4 regions of the Streptomyces sp. NPDC058198 genome follow, and region 2 is predicted to be linked to each of the others. Evidence: riboswitches for the same ligand, from Rfam matches in the RefSeq annotation. Region 2 holds a riboswitch; each other region holds the start of a gene.
What was found. Region 2 has a riboswitch for cyclic di-AMP ahead of ACFVWW_RS32835 (M23 family metallopeptidase). Riboswitches for the same ligand answer to the same signal wherever they lie in the genome.
Positions count from the first base shown of each region.

Region 1: another riboswitch for cyclic di-AMP. It lies ahead of ACFVWW_RS16535 (transglycosylase family protein); the one in region 2 lies ahead of ACFVWW_RS32835 (M23 family metallopeptidase).
Region 3: another riboswitch for cyclic di-AMP. It lies ahead of ACFVWW_RS04790 (peptidoglycan DD-metalloendopeptidase family protein); the one in region 2 lies ahead of ACFVWW_RS32835 (M23 family metallopeptidase).
Region 4: another riboswitch for cyclic di-AMP. It lies ahead of ACFVWW_RS08115 (M23 family metallopeptidase); the one in region 2 lies ahead of ACFVWW_RS32835 (M23 family metallopeptidase).

Region 1 covers NZ_JBHVVP010000004.1:94,195-101,780, reverse strand. Annotated here, with positions in the region: gene ACFVWW_RS16560 (acyltransferase family protein) at 1-729, opposite strand, end outside; gene ACFVWW_RS16555 (SurA N-terminal domain-containing protein) at 1,173-1,829, shown strand; gene ACFVWW_RS16550 (nucleoside triphosphate pyrophosphohydrolase) at 1,867-2,865, shown strand; gene ACFVWW_RS16545 (cytochrome P450) at 2,920-4,200, shown strand; gene ACFVWW_RS16540 (transglycosylase family protein) at 4,338-5,267, shown strand; cyclic di-AMP (ydaO/yuaA leader) riboswitch at 5,532-5,705, shown strand; gene ACFVWW_RS16535 (transglycosylase family protein) at 5,709-6,395, shown strand; gene eno (phosphopyruvate hydratase) at 6,647-7,586, shown strand, end outside.
Region 2 covers NZ_JBHVVP010000018.1:73,870-81,455, reverse strand. Annotated here, with positions in the region: gene trmB (tRNA (guanosine(46)-N7)-methyltransferase TrmB) at 1-534, shown strand, start outside; gene ACFVWW_RS32845 (PrsW family intramembrane metalloprotease) at 600-1,955, shown strand; gene ACFVWW_RS32840 (aldo/keto reductase) at 2,172-3,116, opposite strand; gene ACFVWW_RS32835 (M23 family metallopeptidase) at 3,271-4,314, opposite strand; cyclic di-AMP (ydaO/yuaA leader) riboswitch at 4,326-4,479, opposite strand; gene ACFVWW_RS32830 (PP2C family protein-serine/threonine phosphatase) at 4,859-6,082, opposite strand; gene ACFVWW_RS32825 (MerR family transcriptional regulator) at 6,269-7,015, opposite strand; tRNA gene ACFVWW_RS32820 (tRNA-Met) at 7,176-7,249, opposite strand; gene ACFVWW_RS32815 (hypothetical protein) at 7,360-7,578, opposite strand.
Region 3 covers NZ_JBHVVP010000001.1:1,053,569-1,061,154, forward strand. Annotated here, with positions in the region: gene ACFVWW_RS04765 (STM4014 family protein) at 1-281, shown strand, start outside; gene ACFVWW_RS04770 (STM4013/SEN3800 family hydrolase) at 283-1,095, shown strand; gene ACFVWW_RS04775 (STM4012 family radical SAM protein) at 1,092-2,474, shown strand; gene ACFVWW_RS04780 (STM4011 family radical SAM protein) at 2,481-3,326, shown strand; gene ACFVWW_RS04785 (SGNH/GDSL hydrolase family protein) at 3,352-4,176, opposite strand; gene ACFVWW_RS04790 (peptidoglycan DD-metalloendopeptidase family protein) at 4,347-5,249, opposite strand; cyclic di-AMP (ydaO/yuaA leader) riboswitch at 5,254-5,413, opposite strand; gene ACFVWW_RS04795 (tyrosine-protein phosphatase) at 5,856-6,668, shown strand; gene ACFVWW_RS04800 (DUF6126 family protein) at 6,712-6,903, opposite strand; gene ACFVWW_RS04805 (helix-turn-helix domain-containing protein) at 6,928-7,551, opposite strand.
Region 4 covers NZ_JBHVVP010000001.1:1,839,849-1,847,434, forward strand. Annotated here, with positions in the region: gene ACFVWW_RS08100 (GNAT family N-acetyltransferase) at 1-2,361, opposite strand, end outside; gene ACFVWW_RS08105 (HPr family phosphocarrier protein) at 2,549-2,830, shown strand; gene ACFVWW_RS08110 (GntR family transcriptional regulator) at 2,983-3,672, opposite strand; gene ACFVWW_RS08115 (M23 family metallopeptidase) at 3,875-4,648, opposite strand; cyclic di-AMP (ydaO/yuaA leader) riboswitch at 4,661-4,831, opposite strand; gene ACFVWW_RS08120 (M16 family metallopeptidase) at 5,015-6,397, opposite strand; gene ACFVWW_RS08125 (M16 family metallopeptidase) at 6,415-7,586, opposite strand, start outside.

The DNA.
Region 1 (7,586 bases), on a different contig from region 2:
CAGATCGCTGCCGTACCGGTGGATCAGATAGAGCGCGAGACCGCCGATGAAGAACGGCGCGTGTTCCCGCATCACGATCTCGTCGACGAGCGGCTGGTCGGCGACGGCGGCCAGCGCGCCGGCCACGGTCCACAGACAGCAGAAGATCACGACCCGGCGGTAGGTGACGCCCTTCCACACCACGAAGAGCGCGAAGAGCAGATAGAAGCGCGCCTCGACCCACAGGGTCCAGCACACTCCCAGCACCCGGTTCACGCCCATCGGCTGCTGGAGCATGGTCAGGTTGACCAGCACCTCGTTGAGGCGCAGCGGCTCGCTGACCGAGGGGAGCACGACGCACGCGGCGGTGACCAGGACGATGGCCGCCCAGTACGCCGGGTAGAGCCGGGAGACGCGCGAGCGGAAGAAGTCCCCGAGCGACCGTCCCCAGCTGCTCATACAGATGACGAAGCCGCTGATGACGAAGAAGATCTGCACGCCGAGACAGCCGTAGGCGGCGGCCGCGGACAGATCGGGGAACAGCTCCTTGGGCGACTGGCTCCACACGTCGCTGATCTGGCCGCCCCTGCCCGCGTAGTGGTAGACGCAGACCATGAGCGCCGCCAGGATGCGCAGCCCGTCCAGGGCGCGCATACGGTCGTGCTTCGGGGCGGCGGCCGCCGGGGGCACCGACGGGCTCTCCGGCTCGGGTGCCGGATCCGGTACCCGAGCCAGTGTCGCGTGAGTCATTCCGTTTCGTTCCGTCCGTCGGCGCCAGTGCGCGAGAGGCGCGTGAGTACGCCCGGCGGGGCCGGATGCGGCGGTGCGACGGAAGGCCCCGGCACCGGTGGCGGGCATCCGGCCCGGCGCCGGGGCGGGACTCGAAGGGTCTGTGAAGAAAGGCACGGCGGCAGCGCGCCGGCAGAAGGACAGTAGGCGGCGTCCGGTGAACGGGGCGACATCAGCAGAATGAACAGAACCTCGGTACAGGTGACCGCGGGGTGAACTGCCGGTAGGGCCGTGGCGATGGTTCCGCGGCGGGTTACCGGCCGCGTCGGGGCCCGAACCGCACCACCTGCGCCAATCTTCCCGTGGTTCGTTGGCCGAACCAGTGGCCCGGACCACGCGGACTGCCTACCATCGGTCACTGCTAGGCCTTGTGCATCGCCGCACAATCACGCCGGGAGGCCCCTTTGCACCGCCGCCGTCGCACCGCGCTCTCCATCTCCGTCGCGCTTCTCGCCGCGGCCCCACTGCTCACCGCCTGCGGCAATGACGCGCACCCGGGAGCGGCGGCCGTCGTCGGCGGGGAGCGGATCGAGGTGTCCGCACTCCAGGCCGAGGTACGCGAGGTCCGGGACGCGCAGGACGCCTCGCCGGAGGCCGCGCAGCTCATCAAGAACACCGGGCAGCTCAGCCAGGCCAAGCTGAACAGCATGATCTTCGACCGGATCCTGGACCGGGCGGCGGCCGACGCCGGGGTGAAGATCAGCCGCAAGGAGATCCAGGGCACCCGGCAGCAGGCCGCCGCACAGTCGGGCGGCGAGAAGCAGTTCGCCGCGATGCTGCTCCAGCAGGGTGCGCTCTCCGAGGGCCAGATCGACGCCGCGATCCGCCGTGAGGTCCTGCTGACCAAGCTGGCCCAGGCGATCGGCGCCAACACCACGACACCGCAGGGCCAGCAGACGGTCCTCGCCGAGCTGACCAAGACGTCCGAGAAGCTCGGGATCGATGTCAATCCGCGCTACGGCAGCTGGGACGTCAAGCAGGTCCAGCTGGGCGCGGCGAAGACCCCCTGGATCACCCAGGTCACCCGCCAGACGCCGGAGCAGGAGCCGACCGGAGCCTGAGGTCGGCGCGGCCGGCGGCCGGAGGTAGGTTCGAGTGGTGACAGACGAAGCTCCCGCCGCCCCCGGCCGTATCGTCCTGCTGACCGCCAGCCACCGGGTCGCTCCCGGCCTGCTGTCCTGGCCCGCCTGGCAGACGCTGCACGCCGCGGACCGGGTGCTGTGCGCCGACGCCGGCCACCCGCAGCTGCCGTATCTGCGCGAGGCCGGCGTCACCGTCGAGCACACCGCGCCCAGCGCGGAAGAGCTGGTCGACGCCTGCGCCGGCGGCCGTACGGTCGTGGTCGTCCCCTCCAGCCAGGGCGACGGCACCGACGGGCCGCTCACCGACGGCCTCGCCCGGCTGGCCGGCTCCGGCCGCGTCCAGATGCCGGACCTGGAGCTGCTCCCCGGCTCGTACGACCTGCCGGGCGCCCGGCTCCTCGATCTCGTCCAGGTCATGGACCGGATCCGCGTCGAGTGCCCGTGGTCGTCGGCGCAGACGCACCAGGGCCTCGCCAAGTACGGCATCGAGGAGGCGTACGAACTCGTCGAGGCGATCGAGGACGGCGACGGCGACGAACTGCGCGAGGAGCTCGGGGACGTACTCCTCCAGGTCGTCTTCCACGCCCGGATCGCCCAGGACGGCCTGGACGAGGAGATCGAGCCGTTCTCCATCGACGATGTCGCCGGCACGATCGTGGACAAGCTCATCCACCGCCATCCTCATGTCTTCGGTGACGAGACGGCCGAGACCCCGGCGGAGGTCAAGGCGCACTGGCTCCGGATGAAAGCGGTCGAGAAGCAGCGCGACTCGGTCACCGACGGTGTACCGCTGGGCCAGCCAGGACTGGCCCTCGCCTCCAAGCTCGCGGGCCGCGCCCGCACCGCCGCCCTGGAGGTCCCCGTCCCGCGCGGCGAGGGCATCGGGTACGAGCTGCTCGCCCTGGCCGTACGCGCGGAGGAGACCGGCGTCGACCCGGAAACCGCCCTGCGCGTCGCCGCCCGTACCTACCGGGACGCGATCCGCGCCGCCGAGGGCCACCCCGAGCGCGGCTGATCCGCGGCTGATCCACCGCTGATCCGCGTCTGATCAGGCCGTTACTGTCGGGGCATGCCCGATCAGCCTGCCGCCGCCCCGGCCCCCGCGCACGACGGACCCGATGAGGTGCCCGCGCTCTTCACCTGGGAGTTCGCCACCGATCCCTACCCCGCCTACGCCTGGCTGCGCGAGCACGCGCCCGTGCACAGGACCGCGCTGCCCAGTGGGGTCGAGGCGTGGCTCGTGACGCGGTACGGGGACGCCAGGCAGGCGCTCGCCGACCCACGGCTCTCCAAGAACCCCACGCATCACGCGGGACCGGCGCATGCCAAGGGGAAGACGGGGATCCCGGGGGAGCGCAAGGCGGAGCTGATGACGCACCTGCTGAATATCGACCCGCCCGACCACACCCGGCTGCGGCGGCTGGTGTCCAAGGCGTTCACGCCCCGTACGGTCGCCGAGTTCGCCCCGCGCGTACAGGAGCTGACGGACCGGCTCATCGACGGCTTCGCGGCGGACGGGGAGGCGGACCTGATCCATGACTTCGCCTTCCCGCTGCCCATCTACGCGATCTGCGATCTGCTCGGGGTGCCGCGCGAGGACCAGGACGACTTCCGGGACTGGGCGGGCATGATGATCCGGCACGGCGGCGGGCCGCGCGGCGGGGTCGCGCGCTCGGTCAAGAAGATGCGCGGATATCTCGCCGAGCTCATCCACCGTAAGAGGGAGAACCCCGGCGAGGACCTGATCTCCGGTCTGATCCGCTCCAGCGACCACGGCGAGCACCTCACCGAGAACGAAGCCGCGGCGATGGCCTTCATCCTGCTCTTCGCGGGGTTCGAGACCACGGTCAACCTCATCGGCAACGGGATGTACGCCCTGCTGCGCCACCCCGAGCAGCGCGCGCGGCTGCAGCGCTCGCTCGACGCGGGGGAGACGGGGCTGCTCGCGACGGGGGTCGAGGAGCTGCTGCGGTACGACGGGCCCGTGGAGATGGCGACCTGGCGCTACGCCACCGAGCCGCTGACGCTCGGCGGACAGGGGATCGCGGCGGGCGATCCCGTCCTGGTCGTACTCGCCGCCGCCGACCGTGACCCGGAGCGGTTCGCCGATCCGGACACGCTCGATCTCGCTCGGCGTGACAATCAGCATCTCGGCTACGGACACGGCATCCACTACTGCCTCGGCGCCCCGCTCGCCCGGCTGGAGGGACAGGCCGCGCTCGCCACGCTGCTGACCCGGCTGCCCGATGTACGGCTTGCCCAGGATCCTGCTGATTTGCGATGGCGTGGAGGGCTCATCATGCGTGGATTGCGCACGCTTCCGGTGCAGTTCACGCCATTGTCCGGCTGACGGAACGTCAGGACTGTGACTTTCGCGTGATCTCTGCTGCATCGACTTGTGACAAGCGTTCGAGTACCGCTACGTTCACCGACGACTCAGCAGCAACACGCCGTAGTCGAACTGACAGTCTCACGGAAGGCAACCGCATGCGCTCCGCGAACGGCCGGCACCGTCGACCTCGCCAGGCCCCCGCCCTGATCGTCGCGGCAGGGGTGACCGGATCGGCGCTCGCGATCCCGCTGCTCGGTGCCACCGGCGCCGTCGCGGCCGATGCCACCACCTGGGATCACGTCGCCGAGTGCGAGAGCGGCGGGATGTGGAGCGCGGACCTCGGTAACGGCTACTACGGCGGACTGCAGATCTCGCAGGAGACCTGGGACGACTTCGGCGGCGGGGACTACGCGGCCCGCGCCGACCTCGCGAGCCGCTCCCAGCAGATCGCGATAGCCGAGAAGGTGCTCGCCGCGCAGGGGCCGACGGCCTGGCTCAGCTGTGCGGCGATCTCGGGGCTGACGGACGACGGCGCCCTGCCCGGCGTCGACCCGGGGGCCACCCCCGACGCGTCAGGAACCCCGAAGGACAGAGGGAGCGCCGATCCGGCGGACACGTCCCCGTCCAAGTCCCCGTCCAAGTCCCCGTCCACTTCGGACGGCACGTCCTCGGACGGCGCGGAGAAGCAGACGGACAAGCCGGCCCCCTCCGGGTCCGCGGGCGGCTCCGGCTCCGACGGCTCCGACGCGGAGGGCGCGGACCGTACGGATCCGGCCACCGGCAAGCACCGCGGCGACGCGGCCCCGGAAGAGTCCGCTCCGGGCAATTCGGGCGAAGACCGTGAATCGGGGCGTCATGCCTCGCGAGGTGACGGATCGACACGCGACGGGGACGGCGTCGACGGTGGGGCGGACGGCGCGGATGGTGCGTACACCGTCCAGTCCGGTGACTGCCTCTGGCTCATCGCCGACGAGCAGGAGGTGCCCGGCGGCTGGACCGCGCTCTACGAGGCGAACAAGGACGCCGTCGGCTCCGACCCCGACCTCATCCTCCCTGGCCAGACCCTTGATCTCGGCGTGAAGTAGGGGTAGTTCGAGACCCTATGTCCGCTTCTGTGCAAGTGAGACAAGGGTCTCTTTGCCGCAACTCGGGCCTTTTGCTCCGTCCGTTGACTCACTGGATCTCTCACCTGCGTAAACGCCCGCGATCCGCCGGGGGATAAGGGCGTTTTCTCACCTATGCACCCCTTTGGATATCCGGTGGACCTGTGATTACGGTCTGAACCGCTCGCACCGCGGGCCTCGTCGACCGTCACGCCGAATCCTGCCGTCGGTCGGGGGGAGTAATCGTCGCGTCAAGCGCCGAAGGCAGGAGCGGGGGACCCAAAGGTTCGTGCCGGCCCCGGCTGTCGAGAGACGGCCGACGACCGGCTTGGGGTGAAGTCGTGTGCGAGAGCGCGCGGCCGGGCAACTCACTTGGCCCGAACCCGACAGCTGACCTCGTAGGCGTCGGTGAGGAGAAGCTCCATGCTGCGTTCCAGCAAGGCCAAGCACCGTCGCCCGTCCTCGTCCAGGGCTGTTCGCTACGCCACTCTCGCCGGCATGACCGGTGCCGTCGTCGCGGCCCCGCTGATCGGTGCCACGTCCGCCTCCGCCGCGACCCCGTCCGAGTGGGACCAGGTCGCCCAGTGCGAGTCCGGCGGCAACTGGTCCATCAACACCGGCAACGGCTTTTACGGTGGCCTCCAGTTCACCACCTCCACCTGGGCCGCGTACGGCGGCAGCGCCTACGCCGCCAGGGCCGACCAGGCCTCCAAGTCCCAGCAGATAGCCGTCGCCGAGAAGGTCCTGGCCGGCCAGGGCAAGGGTGCCTGGCCCAGCTGCGGCGTGAATCTGTCCAACGCCGCGTACGACGGCGGCTCGGCCGACTCCGCCGCGCAGCCCGCTCCCCAGCAGAAGGAGCAGGCGCAGCCCGCTCCCCAGCCGGAGCAGCCCGCCCGTAGTGACGCGCAGGCCGCCTCGCGCGGCGAGAGCCGTCCCGCCCCGGTCGAGAAGGGCGACGGCGAGTACAAGGTCAAGTCCGGCGACACCCTCTCCAAGATCGCCGGTGCCCACCAGGTCAAGGGTGGCTGGAAGAAGCTGTTCGAGCTGAACAAGGACATCGTCAAGGACGCCGACGTCATCCACCCGGGCCAGCTGCTCCACCTGAGCTGACCCGTCCCGGCCCGGCCGGCCCCGACCACCCCGGTCCGGCGGCCGGCCCGGCCGACCCCCGACCACCCCGGTCCGGCGCGTTCTCCCCCGTACGCGCCGGGCCGGGGTTTCCGCTGTCCGCCCCGCCCTCCGAGGGCCGGACGGTCTCAGCGGGCGGGCACCGGCCTGCCGACGATCCCGAGCGGTTAGGCTCTTGCCGCAAGGCCAAGAAGACCCTGCACTCAAGCGTCACATCCCAGAAGGAGATGCTCGTGCCGTCCATCGACGTCGTCGTAGCCCGGGAAATCCTTGACTCCCGAGGCAACCCCACGGTCGAGGTCGAGGTCGGCCTCGACGACGGCAGCACGGGTCGTGCTGCTGTCCCCTCCGGTGCCTCCACCGGTGCGTTCGAGGCCCTTGAGCTCCGCGACGGTGACAAGAACCGCTACCAGGGCAAGGGTGTCGAGAAGGCCGTCCTCGCCGTCATCGAGCAGATCGGCCCGGAGCTGGTCGGGTACGACGCCACCGAGCAGCGCCTGATCGACCAGGCGATGTTCGACCTGGACGCCACCCCGGACAAGTCGTCGCTCGGCGCCAACGCCATCCTCGGCGTCTCCCTCGCCGTCGCGCACGCCGCCTCCGAGGCCTCCGACCTTCCGCTCTTCCGCTACCTGGGCGGCCCGAACGCGCACCTGCTGCCCGTTCCGATGATGAACATCCTGAACGGCGGCTCGCACGCCGACTCCAACGTGGACATCCAGGAGTTCATGATCGCCCCGATCGGCGCGGAGTCCTTCTCCGAGGCGCTGCGCTGGGGCGCCGAGGTCTACCACACGCTCAAGAAGGTCCTGAAGGAGAAGGGGCTCTCCACCGGCCTCGGCGACGAGGGCGGCTTCGCGCCGAACCTGGACTCCAACCGGGCCGCGCTGGACCTGATCCTCGAAGCCATCAAGGAAGCCGGTTACGCCCCCGGCAAGGACATCGCGCTCGCGCTCGACGTCGCCGCGTCCGAGTTCTACAAGGACGGCTCGTACGCGTTCGAGGGCAAGTCCCGCTCGGCCGCCGAGATGACCGAGTACTACGAGGAGCTCGTCGCCTCGTACCCGCTCGTCTCCATCGAGGACCCGCTCTTCGAGGACGACTGGGCCGGCTGGAAGGTCCTCACGGACAAGCTCGGCGCCAAGGTCCAGATCGTCGGCGACGACCTGTTCG
Region 2 (7,586 bases):
CTGGAGATCGGGTTCGGCATGGGCGAGGCCACGGCACGGATGGCCGCCGCCGACCCCGGCACCGGAATCCTCGCCGTCGATGTGCACACCCCCGGCCAGGGAAATCTGCTCCGTCTCGCGGAGGAGCACGGACTGTCCAACATCCGGGTGGCCAACGGCGACGCGATCATCCTGCTCAGGGAGATGCTGCCGCCCGAGTCCCTCGCCGGGCTGCGCGTCTACTTCCCCGACCCCTGGCCCAAGAAGCGGCATCACAAGCGGCGGCTGATCCAGCCGGAGTTCCTCACACTGGCCGCGGGCCGGCTGCGGCCCGGAGCCGTACTGCACTGCGCGACCGACTGGGAGCCGTACGCCGAACAGATGCTGGCGGAGCTCACGGCCCACCCCGGCTTCGAGAACACCCAGCAGGATGGCGGCTACACGCCACGGCCCGCCTTCCGGCCGCTGACCCGGTTCGAGGGGCAGGGTCTCGACAAGGGACACACGGTGCATGACCTGCTGTTCCGCCGCGTAGCGGAGTTCCCTCTCAGCTGACATCACCGAGGGTGGTGGCGTGAACACCATCGCCAGCTGTCGGTGCCCCTCGTTAGGGTCATTGGGTGTCAGAACCGTCCCCGCAGCGCATCGGTCCCCATCCGGCTCCGCATCCGGCGATCCCCGTCTACGAGCAGCAGGAGCAGCTCGGTGACCTGTGGGCCGCCGTGCCGGAGCCGGCCCGCAGGCGTTACCGCCCGCGCCGCGCGTTCTGGCGCCACCGGGCGGTCCGCGCCGGGGCCGTGATCACCCTGCTGGCCCTCAGTGGTCTGGTGATCCTCGCGCTCGTCCGGGACCAGACCGGCACCCAGGGCTTCCTGGTCGGCCTCGGCCTGGCCGTCCTGCCCGTTCCGCTGCTCATGGCGGCCTTCCGCTGGCTGGACCGGGTCGATCCCGGCCCCTGGCGAAATCTGCTGTTCTCCTTCGCGTGGGGCGCCTGCGCCGCCGCCCTCGTCGCGATCATCGCGAACTCCTTCGCGACCCACTGGATAGCCACCGCCACCGCGGACCCGGCCGGTGCGGAATCCCTCGGCGCCACGGTGATAGCGCCGGTCGTCGAGGAGAGCGCCAAGGCGGCGGCGGTCCTGCTGGTCTTCCTCTTCCGAAGACGGGACTTCACCGGGCTCGTGGACGGCGTCGTGTTCGCGGGCTTCACCGCCAGCGGCTTCGCGTTCACCGAGAACATCCTCTATCTCGGCACCGCCTTCGGCGAGGACCAGAGCCTCAACGGCTCCGGCTTCGCCTCCATCACGGCCGCGACCTTCTTCGTACGGATCGTGATGTCGCCGTTCGCCCATCCGCTCTTCACCGTACTGACCGGCATCGGCTTCGGGCTGGCGGCGATGGCGAACCGCCGCCAGAGGATCCGCCGGTACGCCTGTCCGCTGCTCGGCCTGGCCCTGGCGATGGGGATGCACGCGCTGTGGAACGGGTCCTCGTCGCTCTTCGGCCCGTACGGTTTCTACGCGGTGTACGCGGTGTTCATGGTCCCGGTCTTCGCCCTGCTGACCTGGCTGGCGATCTGGAGCAGACAGCGCGAGCTGCGCACGGTCTCGGCCCAGCTGCCCGCGTACGCCGCGGCGGGCTGGCTGACCCCGGCCGCGCCGCACGCGCTCTCCTCCATGCGGGCGCGCACGATGGCGCGCGACTTCGCGGCCCGTGCGTACGGATCGAAGGCGGCCAGGTCGGTCGGGGAGTACGAGGCGTTCGCGACGTCCCTGGCGTTTCTGCGCGACCGGGCCCACCGCGGGGCGGTGGGCCCGGATTTCGTCGAGCGGGAGCAGGAGCTGCTGCACCATCTGTGGCAGCGCAAGGACATAGCCGGGCCCGCGCTGACCTACGCGGCGCGGGCCACGGGCCGGGTGCGGGTGCCGCCGCCGTACATCGACTACGACGGCTACAACCCGTACCGCCAGTACTAGAGCGTTCCTATCCGCTACTGCCTACCGGCGTCGGGCTTCCGGCGCGGCCCCGGGACGAGAGCCCCGGGCCCGCCGGCGAGTGAGCCGAAGGGGCGCGCCGGTGTCGAAAGGGAGAGCGCGCGGAGGTTCGCGAGGTACGAGCGAATCGAGCACGGTCGACCGTCGACAGGGGCATAAAGCGCCCCGGAGGCGAACCGAGCCCCAAAAAAAGGGGCGTCAGGCGGACGCGGCGTTGAGTTCCGCCAGCTCCTGCGCCGTCAGCTCCAGGTCGGCCGCCGCCAGCAGCGCGGGCAGCTGCTCGGTCGTCCGCGCCGACGCGAGCGGCGCGACGACGGTCGGCTGCGCCGCCAGCCACGCCAGCGCGACGGTCGCGATCTCGGCGCCCCGCGCCTCGGCGATCCGGTCCAGCGCACCGAGGACCTTGAGGCCCCGCTCGGTCAGCAGATGCTTGCCGGCGCCGCCGGCGCGCGCGCTGTCGACCGTGACCCCCGGCCGGTACTTGCCGGTGAGGAAGCCGGACGCGAGGGCGTAGTACGGCACGGCGGAGAGTCCGTAGCGGATCGCGGTGTCCTGGAGCGCGCCCTCGTAGGTGTCCCGCGAGACCAGGTTGTACTGGGGCTGGAGGGCCACATAGCGGGCCAGCCCCTCGCTCTCCGAGAAGGCGATCGAGGCGGCCAGCCGCTCCGGGCTGATGTTGGAGGCGGCGATGGCGCGGACCTTGCCCTCCCGCACCAGCTGGTCGAGGGCGGTGATGATCTCCTCGACGGGGACGTTCGGGTCATCGAAGTGCGTGTAGTACAGGTCGATGTAGTCCGTACGGAGCCGGCGCAGCGACTCCTCGGCGCCGGTCTTGATGGTGGTCGCCGACAGGCCGGTGTACTGCGGGTGGCGGCCGACCTTGGTCGCGACAAGCACGTCGGAGCGGTTGCCGCGCGAAGCGAGCCAGTTGCCGAGGACCGTCTCGGACTCACCGCCCTCGTTGCCAGGCACCCACGAGGAGTAGGTGTCGGCGGTGTCGACGAAGTTGCCGCCCGCGGCGGCGTACGCGTCGAGCACGGCGAAGGACTGCGCCTCGTCGGCGGTCCAGCCGAAGACATTGCCGCCGAGGGCGAGCGGGAAGACGTGAAGGTCGGAGGAGCCCAGCTTGCGCAGATCAGTCATGGGTTGATTCAACCCCGGCGACGGGCCGCCCTATTCCGTTCCCCCGGGCTTTCGCCGCGTTTTCGCCGCGCTATCGCCGTGTTTCGTCAGGGGAAGAGCCGGCGGCTCCGGCGTCGGGGGGTGAGCGCCGGAGCCGCCGGGGACTGTGCGTACGTCAGGGAGTGAGGCCCATGCCCCGCAGCCAGCTCATCGGGTCGACCCCCGAGCCGCCCGGCGTGTGGATCTCGAGGTGCAGATGCGGACCGGTCACATTGCCGGTCGCGCCGACCCGCCCGATGACCTCGCCCGTGGTGACCTTCTGCCCGGCGCTGACGGTCATCGAGGACTGGTGGCAGTACCAGATCTCCGTACCGTCGGCCAGCTCCAGGACCGTGCGGTAGCCGTACGAGCCCGACCAGCCGGCCGACTTCACGGTGCCGCTGTGCACGGCCTTGACCGGCGTACCCGTCGGAGCGGCGAAGTCCAGACCGGTGTGGTAGCCGGAGGACCACATGGAGCCGGACTCACCGTAGGTGGAGGTGAGCGTGTACGAGGAGGTGGGGAGGGAGTAGCTGGCGGCCAGCTTGGCGAGGCGCTCCGCCTCCGCCTTGGCCTTGGCCTCCGCCTCGGCCTTCTTCTTCGCCGCCTCGATCTTCTTCTCGGCCTCGGTCTGCTGCTTCTTCGCCTGCGCCGCGGCCTTCTCGGCGGCCGCTGTCTCCGCGGCCGCCTTCTCCGTGGCGTCGGCCTCGGCCTGCTGCTGCTCGGCCTGCTGGAGGATACGGGCGCGCAGGGCCTCGCCCGCGTCGGTGGCACCCTGCTCGGCGTCGGCGGTCGTGAGGCCGGCCGTGGTGAGCGGTGCGGTGGCCAGCAGGTCGGGCTCGGCGTCGTCCGACGCCAGGGAGCCCACGCCGGGAAGCGATTTCGCGTCCGGGAGATTGTCCGCGATGGCGTCGGGCAGGGATATGGAGACCGCGGGCTTGTCCTGCGCGGTGGCCATGCCGCCCGCGCCGACGGCGGCGAAGACGCCGACGCCGAGGACCGTGGAGCTACGGGCGAGCCCGTTGCGGGCGATTCCGCTGCGCTTGGCGACGCGGTGTCTGCCGCGTACGGGCCGGAGGGACTCCTCGGTGGGATTCCACTCCCCCCATGCCCCGTCTGACTCGTTACCGAAGGTATGAGTTTCGAAGGGGGCTGCGGGGGCAGGCTTGTTGGACGCCACTGGGGCGCACTCCTTTCCTTCCTTCTCGCCTACCGGGTTAGCTGACGGGTTCGGAGCAGGAAGGTCTCCTACGGGTGTTCTCGCTGCTCAGGGCAGCAGAGGGCACCCGATTCACCCCAATTGGTGGTTCCCCGGTTCCCTTGCGGGATTCGGCGCGTGCGCACGGTGCCATCTCTGGCGACGGCTGGGACGACCGCGCTGCGTTATCGAACGTTAATAGAGACCCGGGTCTTATTCCAAGCCGTTCCGGGTGATCATTAACAACTTCGCATCGGACGTACCAGGACACATGGAGTCGCAATCGGGCGAGTTGACCCTCCATCAGAACACGTTTCATTCCTGACGGTGTGTCAAATGTTATGCGGAGGGATACCCCGCGATTACAGACGGTGGCAATGGCCCGGAGCGCACTTCTACACGCGTCACACGCCACGCGATCTCTCCCGCCGCGGGGTCTGTCAGGCCCCACGATCTCTCCCGCCGCACGGCCTCCCCCGCTGCTCGGCCTCGCACGCCGCGGGGGCTTCCCCGCGCGTCAGGGGCATCAGGGAAAGGCGGGCATGGCCCTGCGCCAGTCCAGCTGCCCCTCGATGGGCCGGCTGACCGCCAGCAGCGCCATGTCGTCCTGGCTCCCGGTGCCGCCGGTATGCACGCGCACGTCATCGATCAGCGCCTGGAGCAGATCGTCGGGCCCATGGAAGATCCGCCCGTCGAGCCGGTCGCGCGGGACGTAGAAGGCACCCCGGTTGTCGCGCGCCTCGGTGAGTCCGTCCGTGTAGAAGAGCAGGGTCGCGCCGTCGGGATAGGCGGCCTCTTCCGCGCGGTCCGGCCAGGCGCCCAGGTCGCTCATCCCGAGCGGCAGCGCGGGGTCGGTCGGCGCCAGCATCCGTACCGCGCCGTTCTCGCACATCAGCAGCGGCTCGGGGTGGCCCCGGTTGAGCAGCCGCACCACGTTCTCGCCGTGCGGGATCTCAGCGAGCACAGCCGTGGTGAACCCCTCGAAGACATCGAGCCCGTCCCGCCGTGTCCCCTCGCGTCTCAGCGCCCGCTCCAGCCGCTGTGCGACCCCTTCCAGCGAGCTCTCCTGCTCGGCGGCCTCCCGGAACGACCCGATGACCACGGCCACCGCCTCGACCGCCTCCAGCCCCTTGCCCCGTACGTCCCCGACCACCAGCCGGACCCCGTACGGCGTGTCCTGTACGGCGAACAGGTCCCCGCCGATGAACGCGCCCTCCTGCGCCGCCTCGTACCGCGCGGCGATCCGCAGACCGCCGATCCGTTCGGCGGGTCTGGGCAGCACGGCGCGCTGGGCGGTCTCGGCGATGATGCGGGCGGAGGCGAGCCGCTGTCCGCTGCGGCGTACGACGCCATTGATGTACATGGCGAGGACGGAGACGACCACCACGGTCAGCAGCTCGGTGAGCGCCGCGGGGTCGAACACCGGCGAATCGGTGTAGAGGTGCAGCAACAGCTCGGCGCACAGCGAGGCGAAGGCGACCAGCAGCGTGCCGATCGCGGGGTAGAACGGGGCGGCGACCAGCGGGGCGGCCGCGAAGAGGGGAGCGGCGGTGATGCGCGCGGGGGTCACGAGGTCGAAGACCACCCCCGCCAGGATCACCACAGCGGGCAGAATGCGCACCAGCCGACGCCCGGTGGGGCGTCCCAGCCGATGGCCCGCACGGCCGGTACCGGCGCCCGACCAGAAGCCCGCCTTCTCGTCGGCCCAGAAGCCAGCTCCTTCCTGGGCCCGCCGGTCTCTGCCGCCGATGCCCTTTCGGAGCTTCCTCAGCTTCCCCACCAGTGGTCTCCTGCCGGTCCGCCTGCGGCTGCGGGACGGTACCGCGCCCCACCCAGGCTGGCCGCTGCCGCGCTCGGCGGCGACTCGCCATCGGCCGAGTGGGCTACGGGGCCCGGTCGGTCGGCCGGGCCCCCAGCGGGGCGGATGGCCAGTCGGTCAGTCGGTCAGGTGGCGCTCGGCGTACACCTTCATGGCGTCCCGTACGAGCACAGCCGTCCCTTCACCGTACTTCTCATATGCGGCGGCGAAACGTGGATCATCCACGTACATCGCCGTGACACCGATGACGTACGACTTCGTCGGCGCGACCGTGACCGACAGCCACGCGCAGTGGCGCCGGGCGACCGCCTGCGCCTCGTCGCTGCCGGCGCCGAGGCCGGCCGCCCGCGTCCGTCCCCAGTCGCGGGCGATCTCCTCGTGCTGCTCCTGGAACCGCTGCCGCTCCCGTTCGCTGAGCGAGCGCCACCCGCGGTCGCTCTTCGCGTAGGCCTCGCGGCCCCACCTCTGGGTCACCTCCTGCTCGTACTGCGTGTGATCGAAGCCGTCGAGCACTTCCTCGGCCATGAGTTCCTCTCCCGTCGCGGTCTTGCGGAGAGTGGTCCGCACCGACGTGATCAAGCGTCCGATGCGCTCGCGCTCCTGCTCCAGCAGCCCGAGATGGGTGCGCAGGGCGGCGGCCGTGTCCTGCTGGCCGCCGAGTACCCGGGCAATCGCCGGCAGCCCGAGGCCGAGCTCACGCAGCAGCAGAATCCGCTGCAGCCGGACCAGGGCGTCCTGGTCGTAGTAGCGGTACCCGTTGGCGCCGGTCCGGCTGGGCTCCAGCAGCCCCAGCTCGCCGTAGTGCCTGAGCGTGCGGCTCGTCGTACCGGCCTTCTTCGCGATGTCCTGGATCGACCACTCCATGACGTTCACGCTAGAACTTGACGTTACGTAAAGGTCAAGCCCGGCAGGTAGAGGTCGAGCTCGGCATGTAAGGGTCAGGCCCGGCGGCAGCGCGGCACGGAACGCGGTGGAACACGACGAAGGCCCGGATCCAGGGATCCGGGCCTTCGTTCTCTTCAAGTAGCGGGGACAGGATTTGAACCTGCGACCTCTGGGTTATGAGCCCAGCGAGCTACCGAGCTGCTCCACCCCGCGTCGTTAAACACAACTCTACGCCATCCAGAGCAAGATCCAAACCATCTTCCCCACGGATGGGTCGGACGGGTCCGGAGACCGCCCGGGGCGCCTAGGCCGCCTAGGCCGCACTAGGCCGCCTCGACGACATCGGCCCGTACCGCCGCGGCCCACTCCACCAGCAGCCGCTGATAACGCTCCTGCTCTACGGGCGGCAGCGCGCCACCCGCCCGTACCCACAGGGCACGGATCTCCATGTTGACGACATCGGCGGACCGCACGGGGTTGACGACATCGGCGGACCGCACGGGACCGCGGGCACCGGAAGAAGCGGACGAGGAAGCGAACATGAGACCAA
Region 3 (7,586 bases), on a different contig from region 2:
CGTCCGGCGGCAGCTGGGCCGCGGCTCTCGCCGTCTGCGAAGAGGCGGCCGGCTGCTTCCCCGGCACCCACTGCGTGGGCGTCGATCTGCTGCCCGCCCCGAGCTGGCGGCGGTTCGCGGTCGGCGAGGTCAACGCCTTCGGCGACCTGCTGCCCGGTCTCACGGGACTGCCCGGCAGCGGCGCCGACGGCCTGGACACGTACGCGGCGCAGCTCGCCGCCCTGCCGACACGTGCGGCCCGCCGCCCCGGACGACCGAGGAACGCGCATGCGGACACCTGACATGAACGAGGTCGTCGGACAGGACGATCTGCTGCTCGTCACTCTCGACACCCTGCGCTTCGATGTGGCGGAGGAACTCGCCGCGGCGGGCCGGATCCCGCATCTCGCCCGCCATCTCCCGGACGGCCGCTGGGAGCGGCGGCACGCGCCCGGCAGCTTCACCTACGCCTCCCACCAGGCGATCTTCGCCGGTTTTCTGCCCACGCCCGCCGAGCCGGGCCCGCATCCGCGGCTGTTCGCCGCGCGCTTCGGGGGCAGCGAGACCACGGCCGACCGGACGTTTGTCTACGACACCCCTGATCTGGTGTCGGGCCTCGCGGCGGCCGGCTATCACACGGTGTGCGTCGGCGGGGTCGGCTTCTTCAATCGGCGGGGCGCGCTCGGCTCCGTCCTGCCCGGCATGTTCCAGGAGAGCCACTGGGAACCGGAGTTCGGTGTGGCCTCCCCGGCCTCCTTCGAGGCCCAGATCCACCGGGCGGAGCGGGTGGTCGCCGGGCTGCCGCGCGAGCGGCGGCTGTTCCTCTTCGTCAATGTCTCCGCGCTGCACCAGCCCAACTGGTTCCATCTGCCCGGCGCCACCCGGGAGGCGGGCGACTCCCGGGCCACGCACGCCGCCGCCCTCGAATATGTCGACCGGCACATAGGCCGGCTCTTCGCCGCCGCGAGCAGCCGCCGCCGCTGCTTCACGATCGTGTGTTCCGACCACGGCACGGCCTACGGCGACGACGGCTGGACCGGGCACCGGCTGGGCCATGAGGTCGTCTGGACCGTGCCGTACGCCCACTTCTTCCTGGAACCTGGGGCCGCCCGATGAACACCGCCACCACCACCGCACCCCGTCCGTACGAGAGTTATGTCTACGCCTATCCGCACAAGACGGCGTACCGCCCGCTCGACGACCGCCCGGCGCTGCGCGACCTGTGGGCCGGCGAGCGCAAGGACGCCCTCTCCCTCTATCTGCACATACCGTTCTGTGAGGTCCGCTGCGGCTTCTGCAATCTCTTCACCCGGATCGGCGCTCCCGACGAGCTGACGACGCGTTACCTCGACGCCCTCGACCGGCAGGCGACGGCCGTACGCGACGCGCTCGGCGAAAATGGCGGGAGCGGCGGAAGCGGCGCGAGCGGCGACGGCGGCGACGGCTCCGTACGGTTCGCCGCCGCGGCCTTCGGCGGTGGCACGCCCACCTACCTCGACCCCGATGAGCTGGACCGGCTCTGCGACATCGCCGAGAAGCGGATGGGCGCCGATCTGCGCGCCGTCCCGCTCTCCGTCGAGACCTCCCCCGCCACGGCCACCGCCGACCGGCTCGCCGTGCTCGCCGAGCGCGGCGCCACCCGGCTGAGCATCGGTGTCCAGAGTTTTGTCGACGCGGAGGCGAAGGCCGCCGTGCGCCCGCAGCGCCGCGCCGAGGTCGAGGCCGCGCTCGGCCGGATCCGCGAGGCGGGGATCCCCGTCCTCAACATCGATCTCATCTACGGCATCGACGGCCAGACCGAGGAGACCTGGCGCCACTCCCTGGACGCCGCGCTCGCCTGGCAACCCGAGGAGCTGTACCTCTATCCCCTGTACGTACGGCCCCTGACCGGCCTCGGCAGGATCGGCACGGCCAGCGACGCGGCCTGGGACGCGCAGCGGCTGCGGCTCTACCGGCAGGGCCGCGATCACCTCCTCACACAGGGCTACGAGCAGGTGTCCATGCGGATGTTCCGCCGCCCCGGCTCCCCGTCCCAGGGGGCCGACGACCACGCCTGCCAGACCGACGGCATGATCGGCCTCGGCTGCGGAGCCCGCTCGTACACCTCGGGGCTGCACTACTCCTTCGACTACGCCGTCGATATGCGCGAGATACGGACGATCATCGACGCGTACACAGTGGCGGAGGACTTCTCACGGGCCGAGGTGGGCTACCGGGTCGACGGTGACGAGCCGCGCCGTCGTCATCTCCTCCAGTCGCTCCTACAGGCCGGGGGCATGGAAGTGGCCGGCTACCGCGAGCGGTTCGGCAGCGGCCCCGCCGAGGACTTCCCGGCCGAGCTGGGCCGGTTCGCGGCGCTCGGCTGGCTCGACGGCGGCGCGGGCCCCGGGCTGCTGCGGCTCTCCCCCGAGGGGCTCGCCCACTCGGACGCCCTGGGCCCGGCGCTCTTCTCTCCCGCCGTACGGGCCGCGATGGCCACGTACGAAGCGAAGTGAGACCCCGTGGACCTGACGATCCTCTACCGCGGCCCGCTCTCCTCCTGCGACTACGACTGTCCGTACTGCCCGTTCGCCAAGCGGCGCGACAGCCGCGAGCAGCTGCGCGCCGACCGGGCTGCCCTGGAGCGCTTCACCGCCTGGGCGTCGGCGCAGACGGAGGACCGGCTGTCGGTCCTGTTCACCCCCTGGGGCGAGGGTCTGGTCCGCTCCTGGTACCGGCGGGCGCTCACCGAGCTGTCCGGGCTGCCGCATGTCCGCCGGGTGGCCATCCAGACGAATCTCAGCTGCCGCACCGACTGGCTGGCGGACGCCGACCCGCGGACGCTGGCCCTGTGGTGCACGTACCACCCGGGCCAGACGCCGTACGACCGCTTCCTGGCGAAGTGTCATGACCTGGCCGACCGGGGCATCCGGTTCAGCGTGGGCGTCGTCGGCCTTCCCGGCCATCAGGAGCACGCCCGACGGCTGCGCGCCGAGCTGCCCGGGCACATCTATCTCTGGATCAACGCGGCCGAGGGGCACAGCTATACGGACGAGGAGGCCGCCCGCTGGACGGAGCTCGATCCGCTCTTCCCGTACAGCCGTCATCCGCACCGCTCGGCCGGTCTGCCGTGCCGTACGGGTGAGTCGGTGATCTCGGTGGACGGGGAGGGTACGGTACGGCGCTGCCATTTCGTCCGCGCCGAGCTGGGCAATCTCTACGACGGGTCGTACCGGCGGGCGCTCGGCCCTCGGGCCTGCCCGCTGGCTGTGTGCGACTGTCATATCGGCTATGTGCATCTGGAGACGCTGCCGTTGTACGACGTCTTCGCGGGCGGGGTACTGGAGCGGATCCCGGCGGGGGCGTAGCGCGGCGCCCGGCACACCCCCGCCGTCAGTGCTTCAGCGGCAGCAGATCGGGCCGTTTGGCCGCGACATGGTCCCCGGAGGAGACGCCGCGCAGCCGGCGCCCGATCCAGGGCACCAGATACTCCCGTGCCCAGTGGATGTTGTCGCGCCGCACCTCGAACGTGCCGCGCGGCTGCTGCGGCGGCCACACCTGGTCCGGGTCTGCGGGCACGTCGAGGCCGAGCACCTGTGCGGCGCGCAGGGCGACACGGGTGTGTCCCTCGGGTGACAGATGCAGCCGGTCCCCGTCCCAGGCCCGCCTGTCCTGGACGGACTTGAGGGACCAGAGGTCGAGCACGGGACAGTCGTAGCGGTCGGCGATGGACCGTACATGAGCGGTGTACGTGGCGATCTTGCCGCGCAGATGGCGCAGCACGGGGACGCCCCGGGTGTCGAAGCCGGTGGTCACCATGACGGTGCCCACGGCGCCGGTGAGGTCGGCGACGGCGCGTTCGAAGCGCTCGGCGACATCGTCGGGGTCGGTGCCGGGCCGGATGATGTCGTTGCCTCCGGCGCAGAAGGTCACCAGGTCCGGGCCGAGTTCCTTCGCGCGCGGTATCTGCTCGTCGACGATCTGGTCCAGCAGCCGGCCGCGTACGGCGAGATTGGCGTACCGGAAATCACCGTGCACGGCGTCCGCCGTCTCGCCGGAGACCGGAAGCTGGTCCGCGAGCAGAACCGCGAGGCGGTCCGCCCAGCCGACATACAGCCCGTCGGGCCCCGGATCTCCCACGCCTTCCGTGAAGCTGTCACCGATCGCCGTGTACGACCCGAATACGCCTCTTCTTCTTGATCTCGAATCGTCTGCCACAGCAGCACATCTTTCACCCGTGGATGTGACCTACGCGACCGTAAGAAGGAGTTGACGGTGGGTGAGATATGCCATCGGTCAAGATTCACCCAAGCGGGAATACGCGAAATGATCTCCGCCCGGCACTCCGGGTGCCGGGCGGAGGTGATGCCATATCAGGGCTTCACCGATCAGATGGAGACGCCGTGCTGACGGAGGAATTCCAGCGGGTCGATGTCCGAGCCGTACTCCGGGCCGGTCCTGATCTCGAAGTGCAGGTGCGGTCCTGTGACATTGCCGGTGGCGCCGGAGAGCCCGATCTGCTGGCCCTCGCTGACGGTCTGGCCGGCGGAGACGGAGAGGGAGGACATGTGGCCGTACTGCGAGTAGTGGCCGTCGCTGTGCTGGATGACGACCTGGTTGCCGTACGAGCCGCCCCAGCCGGCCGTCACGACGGTGCCCGCGCCGACCGCCTTCACCACGGTGCCGGTGGAGGCCGAGAAGTCCACACCGGTGTGGTAGCCGCTGGACCAGCTGCTGCCGGAGGCGTGGTACGGCGTGCTGGGCTGCCCGCCGTCGATGGGCAGGGTGAAGCCGGCATCGCTGCTCGGCACGGGGGTCTCGGTGGCCGGGGCGGTGGGCTCCGTGACGGTGGACGGCTCCGAGGGCTCCTCGGACGGCTCCGCGGGCTTCGTGGGCTTGCTGGAGGTCGTGGCCGGGGTCGCGGAGTGGGCGGCTCCGGCCTTGGCGCCGAGGGTGAGCCGCAGGCCGGGGTGGATCAGCGACGGGTCGGCGCCGATCGCCTTGCGGTTGTCCTTGTACAGCTTGTGCCAGCCGCCGCGGACCTTGTGGTCGCGGGCGATCTTGGACAGATAGTCGCCGGCGACCACGGTGTAGAGCCTCGGGGACTTGGCGGAGGCGGACAGGCTCTGGGCCGTGTGCGCGACGGAGGCGGACTGCGGCGCGGCCTTCTCGGCGGCGTGCGCACCGGTGGCGCCCATGAGCGGAAGCGCGAGGGCGGCCCCGCCCGCGCCGGCAACGATGAATCCGCGGGCAATCGGGTTGGACTTGGGACGGCGATGCTTACCGGGCATGACGAATTCCTCTCCGGCGCCTGCGAGGTAAGCTGTCGGGTTCGGGCTGGAGATGCCCGGCCGCGCGTGCTGCGCGACTTCACCCCAAGCCGGTCCTGGCCTAAGGGCCGGCGTACTACCTGGGTTCCCCGCTCCTGCCACGCGTGGATGGGTGAGTGCGAATTCCGAGCGGCGGCAGGATTTGGCGTTCCGCTCGGATTGAGGGTGAACGTAGGCGAGTCGGGACGGCCTGAACAAGCCCTCTGATTTCCGCCGATGACACCCGCTTCGATATCACCCGGGAATTCCGGTCACCCTGCGTGGATTACCGATCTTCGGATTCCATGTGAGGCAGCAATTCCGTTTCTTGGTACAGCCACGCAACGTCACGGATATGATCCTGCTCACTGGTCGAGGCCCATCTCCCCCTCGACCGGGGCATCTTGGGCTAAATATCTCAATACGGACAGATGATGATTTGGGCGATATCAACCTGTGCGTGATGTCCGAATAATGTCAATCTGCATCCCGTGCGGTCGAACTGATTGCCGTGCGAACAGATGTCGTAGGGTCAGGAGTCGACATCGTCGGCGAGCAGCGCCGACGGCAGACACGGAGGAGCAGGCCGTGACGCAGCAGCTGCCGCAGGTCCCGTCGACCGAGCCCGAGCTGTCCGGAGTGCGCAACTTCCGTGACGTGGGCGGGCTGCCGACCACGGACGGCCGACGGGTTCGGTACGGACGGCTCTTCCGCAGCGGCCATCTCGCCAACGCCACCGCGGCCGACGCCGCCTTCCTCTCCTCCCTCGGCCTGCACACGGTCTTCGACTTCCGCAATGCCGCCGACCTCAAGCTCGACGGCGTGGACGTGGAGCTGGCCGGGGTGCGAAATGTGAACATTCCGCTCACCGACCCGACCGACGGCGCCGAGTTCTGGAAGATGGTCCGGGACGGTGATCTCGACCAGCTGCGCTCGCTCCTGTCGGACGGCAAGGCCGCGGACCGGATGATCAACTCGTACCGGGCGATCATCACGGACCGCGTCGCCGAGCACAGCCGGGTGCTGCACGCCCTCGCCGAGGAAAGCGTCCCGGCGCTGATGCACTGCGCGGCGGGCAAGGACCGGGCCGGTCTCTCCATCGCCGTGTCCCTGCTCGCGGTCGGGGTCGAGCCCGAGGCGATCGAGGCCGACTATCTGAAGTCGAACGACCCGCACCGCCGTTATCTCGTACGCCGCAGCGACAACTCTCCCGCCGGCAAGTCCCCCGAGGTGATGGAGCTGCTCAGCCCGCTCTTCGACGCCCGCGCCGAATATCTCGCCGCGGCCTTCGAGACCATCGGGAAGACCTGGGGCACCACCGACCGCTATCTCACCGAGGGCCTCGGCCTCGCCCCCGAGACCCGCGAGCGGCTGCGCGCCCGCCTCCTCGACGAGAGCTGACCGCGCGGCGGCGGACCGGCCGCCCCGGCCCTCGCCGCCGCCCCTACTGCCCGCGCGCTCCCAGTTCGAAGAGCAGATAGAGGAAGCCCGCGAAGAGATGGCCGGCCACCAGATAGGCGAAGAGCCGGATCACCAGCCCCCGGGGGAACGACTTCTCCTCATGCGCGACGCGCGCCGGCCGGGCTTCCGGCTCGGCAGGCGTCGCGGCCGGGTTCCCGGCTGGATTCTCTGACATGGTGACTGGCCTTTCTCTGGCAGGTCAGCGGCGATGGGCCCCGCCACCGAGGCACAGCTCGGCGGCGGGGCTCTGCAGCAGGGTATGGACGAAGAGCAGCTCGGTCCCGGCGGGCCCGGCGGCCGCGATCCGGTGCGGTGTGAGCGAGTCGAAGTGCGCGCTGTCCCCCGGGCCGAGTACATGCACGGCGTCCCCGAGGCTCAGCCGCAGCCGTCCTTCGAGGACATAGAGCCACTCCTCCCCCGGGTGTACGCGGACGAGGTCACCCTGCGCCCCGTACGGCACCTGGACGCGCAGCGGCTGCATGGCCCGGCCCGAGCCGCCCGCCTGGTGGTACGTCCAGCCGTCCGCCTCCACGGGCTCCGTCCGGCCGGCGCGGACGATGGGGTCGCGCTCCGGCGGGATCTCCCCGAGCAGCTCGGAGACGGTCGTCCCGTAGATACGGGCCAGGGCCAGCAGCATGGGCAGGGAGGGCTGCCGGCGGCCCGTCTCCAGCCGGGAGAGATGGGCGGGGGACAGCCCCGCCCGCCCGGCGGCGGTCTCCAGGGTGAGGCGGCGGCCACGGCGCAGCTCGCGCAGGCGTGGCGCGACATCGGGGAGCTCGTCGGGCAGCTCGCCCGTCGGCTCTCCGGTGGGAGGAGTGCTCATCCCTCCATTGGGCCAAAATATTTCCTCCGGGGCAA
Region 4 (7,586 bases), on a different contig from region 2:
CCACTGCGCGTAGGTGACGGCTTCGGCGAGCGCCCGGACGGCCCGCTCGGCGGCGGGATACGCGGGAACGCGCCCGGGGGTGGGGGCGGGGGTTCCGGGGGCGGGGGTCTCGTCGGTACCGGGCCGGGCCTCCGCTCGCGCCCCGGGCTCCGCGGGCGCCGCGCCGGATCCGCTCCCGGCGCCCGACTCCTCGCCCGGTGCGCCGGAGACGTCGACCGCCCGCGGGGCGCCCCCGGTGGCGGGGACGGCTCCCGCGCCCTCGGACGTGTGCCCCGGGCCGTCGCCCGGCGGGGCGGGGCGGGGATCCTGCTGGTCGTCCCCGAGGACGGGCTCCGTACCCGGAGCACCGGAAAGGTCGGTCAGCGGCGCGACGCTCGTGGCGGCGGAGACATGCCACGCACCGTCACCGTCCGACGGGGCGGACGTGCCGGGCAGGGCGCCGGATCCCGGTTCCGCACGGGGCAGGGCGCCGGATCGCGGTTCCGTACGGGCCTTGTCCGCGGTGTTCGTCGCCGCCGCCAGCGCCTCCGCCAGACCGCGGATCTCCACGTGGACCACCGCGACCGGCTTGGCCGGACCCCTCGCCGCCGCTTCGCGGAGGGCGGTGCCCAGGGCACCGCCGTCGGTGGGGTCCATCGAGCCCGTCTCCCCCACGCGGGGGATCGCCGTGACGACGACCGCGTCGCAGGCGGGGTCGGACAGGGCCGTCGTGAGGGCGGCGCTGAAGTCCGCCGGGTGCGCGGCGGTCGTGAGGTCGAGGGGCGGGAGGGGGCGCAGGCCCTCCGCGAGGCAGGCGTCGTAGGTGAGGAGGCCGAGGGACTCGGAGTTGCCGAGGATCGCGACGCGCGGTCCTGCCGGTAGCGGCTGGGAGGCGAGCAGCAGGCCGGCGTCGACCAGTTCGGTGACCGTGTCGACGCGGATCACGCCGGCCTGGCTCATCAGCGCGGAGACGGTGGCGTCCGGGATGCGGGTGACGGGCACCGCGTGCCCCGGCGGCGCGCTGCCGCTGTGGCGGGCGCCCTTGACGACCACGACGGGCTTCACCGCCGCCGTACGCCGGGCGAGCCGGGTGAACTTCCGTGGGTTGCCGATCGATTCGAGGTAGAGCAGGACGACGTCGGTGTCCGGGTCCTCGTAGCAGTACTGGAGGAAGTCGTTGCCGGAGACGTCCGCGCGGTTGCCCGCCGAGATGAACGACGAGAGGCCCGCGCCGCGCCGGTAGAGGCCGGAGAGCAGGGCGATGCCGATCGCGCCCGACTGTGTGAAGAGGCCGATGCGCCCCCGGTCGGGCGGCTCGGGCGCCAGGGACGCGTTCAGCCGGACGGCGCCTGCCGTGTTGATGATCCCGAAGGCGTTGGGACCGACGATGCGCATCCCGTACGAGCGGGCCTGCCGCACCAGTTCGCGCTGGCGCTCCCGGCCTTCGGCGCCGCTCTCCGCGTAGCCGGAGGAGAGGACGACCACTCCCTGGACGCCGTGTTCACCGCAGTCCGCGACGGCTTCCGGCACCCGCTGCGCGGGGACGGCGAGGACCGCGAGGTCGACGGGCTCGCCGATCTCCGCGACGGAGCGCACGGCGGGGACGCCGTCGATCTCGCGGAGGTCCGGGGCGAAGGCGCGGTTCACCGCGTACGTACGGCCGGTGAAGCCGGCGTCGAGCAGATTGCGCAGGACGGTGCGGCCGACGCCGCCGGGCGCGCGGCCGGTACCGACCACGGCGACCGACCCGGGCGTGAGGAGCCGCTGCACGGAGCGCGCCTCGGCGCGCTGTTCGCGGCCGCGCTGCACGGCGAGGGACTCGACGGTGGGTTCGAGGTCGAGGGTGAGGTGTACGGACCCGTCCTCGAAGCTGCGTTTCTGGGTGAAGCCGGCGTCCCGGAACACCTTGATCATCTTGTTGTTGGCGGGCAGCACCTCGGCGGCGAAGCGCCGGATACCCCGCTCCCGGGCGACCGCCGCGATGTGTTCCAGGAGGGCGGAGGCGATACCGCGCCCCTGGTGGGCGTCCTGGACGAGGAAGGCGACCTCGGCCTCGTCGGCGGGCGTGGAGGCCGGCCGGCCGCGTCCGTCGATCCGGTCGTAGCGCACGGTGGCGATGAACTCCCCGCCCACCGTCACCGCGAGCCCCACCCGGTCCACGTAGTCGTGGTGGGTGAACCGGTGGACGTCCTTGTCGGAGAGCCGCGGGTAGGGGGCGAAGAACCGGTAGTACTTCGACTCGTCCGAGACCTGCTCGTAGAAGCTGACCAGCCGCTCGGCGTCCCCGGTGGTGATGGGCCTGATCCGGGCGGTGCCTCCGTCACGCAGCACCACGTCTGCTTCCCAGTGACCGGGGTACGCGTGGTCCGGCGGGGTCTCCATGACCCAAGCCTACGGCGCGGGCCCCTGGCGCACGCGCGGGTCGCGGCGGTGGATGCGCCAGGCCACTCTGAGGCACTCTGGGGGAGCCGATCGGCGGCCGGACAGGGGTCCGGGGTCAGCAGGAACGTACTCCGCGGCACATGAGAGACTGGTCTAGACAACATCATGAGACTTGAAGGGCAACACCATGGCTGAGCGCCGCGTCAACGTCGGCTGGGCCGAGGGCCTGCACGCCCGCCCCGCCTCCATCTTCGTCCGTGCCGCCACGGCCACCGGCGTCGCCGTGACGATCGCGAAGGCCGACGGCAACCCGGTCAACGCCGCGTCCATGCTCGCGGTGCTCGGCCTGGGCGCGCAGGGCGGCGAGGAGATCGTGCTCGCTTCCGAGGCGGACGGCGCCGATGTCGCTCTGGACCGGCTGGCGAGGCTGGTCGCCGAAGGGCTGGACGAGCTTCCCGAGACCGTCTGACGCCGATTTCCCCGGTCGGCCGGGCCCGTACGGAACATTTCCATGACAGAGCTGCGGTGCGCTGAATTCAGCCCACCGCGGCTCTGTTTATTTCGTGCGGGCAGCAGAAAACAGGTCCTGCGGAATTCTCTTCTTTGTATACGGCCCGATTGTTAAGTGCGGGCACTCGCGGTGTTTACATCATGTTGCGAAGCCCTCATCTTTTCCCGGCCGCGCTCGGGGCGCCGCAGCCGGTGCACCCCCGCGGTCCGCTCCGCGTGCAGCGCCGTCAGCGCCCGGGCGCGCTCCGCGTCGCCGCGCGCCACCGCGTCCACGATCGCGCCGTGCTCCGCCCAGGACTCCACGGGATGGGCGGGCTGCTCGACGGTGTACATCCAGGCGATCTTGTGTCTCAGCTGGGTGAGCGGAGCGGTGAGCGCGGGGCTCCCCGAGGCCTGGGCGAGGGTCTCGTGGAACCAGGCGCCGAGCGAGCGCAGATCCTCGCCCTGGCCCCGGCGGGCCCGCTCCTGGCCCAGCCTGACCAGGCCGCGGAGCACCTTGAGATGGGCTTCCGTACGACGCTGGGCGGCGCGCGCCGCACCCAGCGGTTCCAGCAGCAGCCGCACATCGAGGAGATCCGCCGCCTCCTGGTCCGAGGGCTCGGCCACACACGCGCCGACATGGCGGCGGGTCGTCACGAAGCCCTCCGACTCCAGGGTGCGCAGGGCTTCGCGCACCGGGACGCGGGAGACCCCGTAGCGCCGCGCGAGCTGTTCCTCGGTGAGCCGGCCGCCCCGCTCGAATACGCCGGAGATGATGTCGTCACGGATCGCTGTGCATACCGAGTGCGCGGGAATGCGCATGTTCAAACCTCCGCTTTAATCCGCGCGAAACGCTGCCGATCGACACCTGTTCCGTGACTCTATTGCAATGCACGCGAATTTCCGATGGGTGCCCGGAATCGTTGGATATCTCTTGGCCGCGGCAGCCGGGCGGACGCGGAAGGCCCCGGCGGGGAGCCGGGGCCTTCGGGCGGACGGAGCGGGACCGGAGCGGTCCGGACGGTCAGAGGCTCACGCCGTGCGCGCGCAGATACGCGACGGGGTCGATGTCGGAGCCGTAGTCCGGGCTCGTCCGGGCCTCGAAGTGGAGGTGCGGTCCGGTGACGTTGCCGGTCGCGCCGGACCGGCCGATCCGCTGCCCGGGGGTGACGGACTGGCCGACCGAGACGCCGACCGAGGCGAGATGGCCGTACTGCGTGTACGTGCCGTCGTTCATCCGGAGGACGATGTTGTTGCCGTACGAGCCGCCCCAGCCGGCCTCGACGACGGTGCCCGTGCCCACGGCCACGACCGAACTGCCGGTCGCGGCGCGGAAGTCGATGCCCGAGTGGCTGCCGGAGGACCACAGGGAGCCGCCGGACTGGTAGCCGGTGGTGACGTACGAGCCGGCGAGGGGGAGCCGGAAGGAGTTGAGGCGCTTGCGCTCGGCGGCGCGGGCGGCGCGCTCCTCCGCCTCGCGGATCTCCTTGGCCCTGGCTTCCGCCTTGGCCTTCGCCGCGGCCCTGGCGTCGGCTTCCGCCCTGGCCAGGGCGGCGGCCCGGTGCTGCGCCTCGGCCTGGGCCTCGATCACTCCGGCGAGGGAGTCGTCGATGACGATGGCCCGGTCCTGGCCGCCCTGGCGGCCTGACGGGACGTCCGTACCGGCGGCGTGCGCCGGGGCGGCCAGAGTGCCGATGACGCCGGTGGCGGTGAGGGTCGCGAACCCTGCGATACGCGCGCCCCTGCGGGTCGTTCGGCTCCGGGCACGATGCTTCCCGGTGGCACGGGTGAACGCCATGAAGTGGCTGGTCCTTTCCTTCCTTCTCGCCTACCGGGTTAGCTGACGGGTTCGGAGCAGGAAGGTCTCCTACGGACTCCTCCGCACGGGTGAGCGCGAAGGTGTCCGATTCACCCCAGGGACTGCGTGTGGGTCCCCGGCTCCCCAGGCTCGCGCCTGACGGGGACTCGGCGATGGCTGCCCGATGCCGCGAATACGGCGTAACTGGCGAACAGCCGGACCGACGCTAAGCGGGCCGTCTTTCAATCACCAAACAGACAGGCCCCTTTGTAGCGCACACCACAGGGCAGATAGGCAATCTCTCCAATAAAAGGGACATAAGAGAGCCCCGGCGACGGCGTCGCCGGGGCTCCTCTCACGGCGGGATCAGCCGGTGACCACCGTCACGTCACCGATGCCCAGAGCCGCGACCGGCTCCTTGATCTGCGCGGCGTCCCCGACAAGAACCGTGACGAGCCGGTCCACCGGGAAGGCGTTGACCGCGGCCGCCGTCGCCTCGACGGTGCCGGTCTCGGCCAGCCGCGCGTACAACTGCGCCTGGAAGTCGTCCGGGAGGAACTGCTCGACCTGGTCGGCCAGCGTGCCCGCGACGGACGCCGCCGTCTCGTACTTCAGCGGTGCGACGCCCACCAGATTCTGGACGGCCACGTCGCGCTCGGCGTCGGTGAGGCCCTCCGCCGCGAGGGTGCGCAGCACCTTCCAGAGGTCCTCCAGCGCCGGGCCCGTGGACGCGGTGTCCACGGAGCCGCTGATGGCGAGCATCGCGGCGCCCGTCGCCCCGCCCGGGGCGGACGGCGCCGAGGAGCGCAGCACCTGGCCGAAGGACCGCACGCCGTAGGTGTAGCCCTTCTCCTCGCGCAGCACCCGGTCGAGCCGGGAGGTGAGGGTGCCGCCCAGGCAGTACGTGCCCAGCACCTGGGCCGGCCAGACCCGGTCGTGCCGGTCGGCGCCGATACGGCCGATCAGCAGCTGGGTCTGTACCGCGCCCGGCCGGTCCACGATCACCACACGGCCCGTGTCGTCGGCGGTGATGGGCGGCACCGGACGGGGAGCGGCGGTGTTGCCGGCCCAGTCGCCGAGGGTGTCGGCGAGCACCGCGTCCAGATCGACCCCGGTGAGGTCACCGACGACCACCGCGGTGGCCGTGGCGGGGCGTACGTGCGCCTCGTAGAAGGAACGCACGCCCGCGGCGTCGATCCGCTCCACCGTCTCCTCGGTGCCCTGGCGCGGCCGGGACATGCGCGAGGAGGCGGGGAACAGCTCCTTGGAGAGCTGCTTGGCGGCGCGGCGGCCCGGGTTGGCGGTCTCGTGCGGGATCTCGTCGAGCCGGTTGCGTACCAGCCGCTCGACCTCGCTGTCCGCGAAGGCGGGGGCGCGCAGCGCCTCGGCGAGCAGCCCGAGCGCCTTGGGCAGCCGGGAGACGGGGACCTCCAGGGAGATCCGTACGCCCGGGTGGTCGGCGTGCGCGTCGAGCGTGGCGCCGCAGCGCTCCAGCTCGGCCGCGAACTCCTCGGCGCTGCGCTTGTCGGTGCCTTCGGAGAAGGCGCGCGCCATGATCGTGGCGATACCGTCGAGCCCCTCGGGCTCGGCGTCCAGCGGGGCGTCGAGATTGATCTCGACGGCCACCACCTGCTGGCCGGGGCGGTGGCAGCGCAGCACCGTCAGGCCGTTGGGCAGCGCCCCGCGCTCGGGGGCCGGGAAGGCCCAGGGCCTGGCCTCGCCGGCGGTCGGCTGCGGGTGGAAGTCCATGGTCACGGCAGCGTCGGTCACTGGTCCGCCCCCTCGTGCTCGTCGGTCTCGTCGGCGGCCGTGTCCTCGGCGGTCACCGGTTCGTACACCAGCACCGCCCTGTTGTCCGGGCGCAGCCGCGCCGCGGCGACCGCCCGCACCTCGTCCGCGGTGATGTCCAGCACGCGCGTCACGGCGCTCAGCGCCAGCTGCGGGTCACCGAACAGCACGGCGAACCTGCACAGTTCGTCGGCGCGGCCCGCGACGGTGCCGAGCCGGTCGAGCCACTCGCGCTCCAACTGGGCCTGCGCCCGCTCCATCTCCTCCGCGGTCGGGCCCTCGGCGGCGAGGCGGGCCAGCTCCTCGTCGACCGCGGCCTCGATCTGCGGGACCTCGACGCCACCGGACGTCTTCACGTCCAGCCAGCCGAGCGAGGGTGCGCCGGCCAGCCGCAGCAGCCCGAAGCCCGCGGCGACCGCGGTCCGGTCCCGGCGCACCAGACGGTTGTGCAGGCGGGAGGACTCGCCGCCGCCGAGGACGGTGAGCGCCAGGTCGGCGGCGTCGCACTCGCGGGTGCCGTCCTGCGGCAGCCGGTAGGCGGCCATCAGCGCGCGCGCCGGGACCTCCTCGTGGATCTCCTCGCGCAGCTCCTCGCCGATGACGTCGGGGAGCGTGCCGTCACGCGGCGGGTTCTTGCCGTCGTGGGACGGGATCGAGCCGAAGTACTTCTCGACCCAGGCGAGCGTCTGCTCGGGGTCGATGTCGCCGACGACCGACAGCACCGCGTTGTTCGGCGCGTAGTTCGTACGGAAGAACGCGCGGGCGTCCTCCAGCGTCGCGGCGTCCAGGTCGGCCATCGACCCGATGGGGGTGTGGTGGTAGGGGTGGCCCTCGGGGTACGCCAGTGCGGTCAGCCGCTCGAAGGCCGTACCGTAGGGCACGTTGTCGTACCGCTGGCGGCGCTCGTTCTTGACGACGTCCCGCTGGTTCTCCATGGACTGGTCGTCGAGCGCGGCGAGCAGGGAGCCCATCCGGTCGGCTTCCAGCCAGAGCGCCAGCTCCAGCTGGTGGGTGGGCATCGTCTCGAAATAGTTGGTGCGCTCGAAGCTGGTCGTGCCGTTCAGGGAGCCGCCGGCCCCCTGAACCAGTTCGAAGTGGCCGTTCCCCGGCACCTGCGCCGAGCCCTGGAACATCAGGTGCTCGAAGAGGT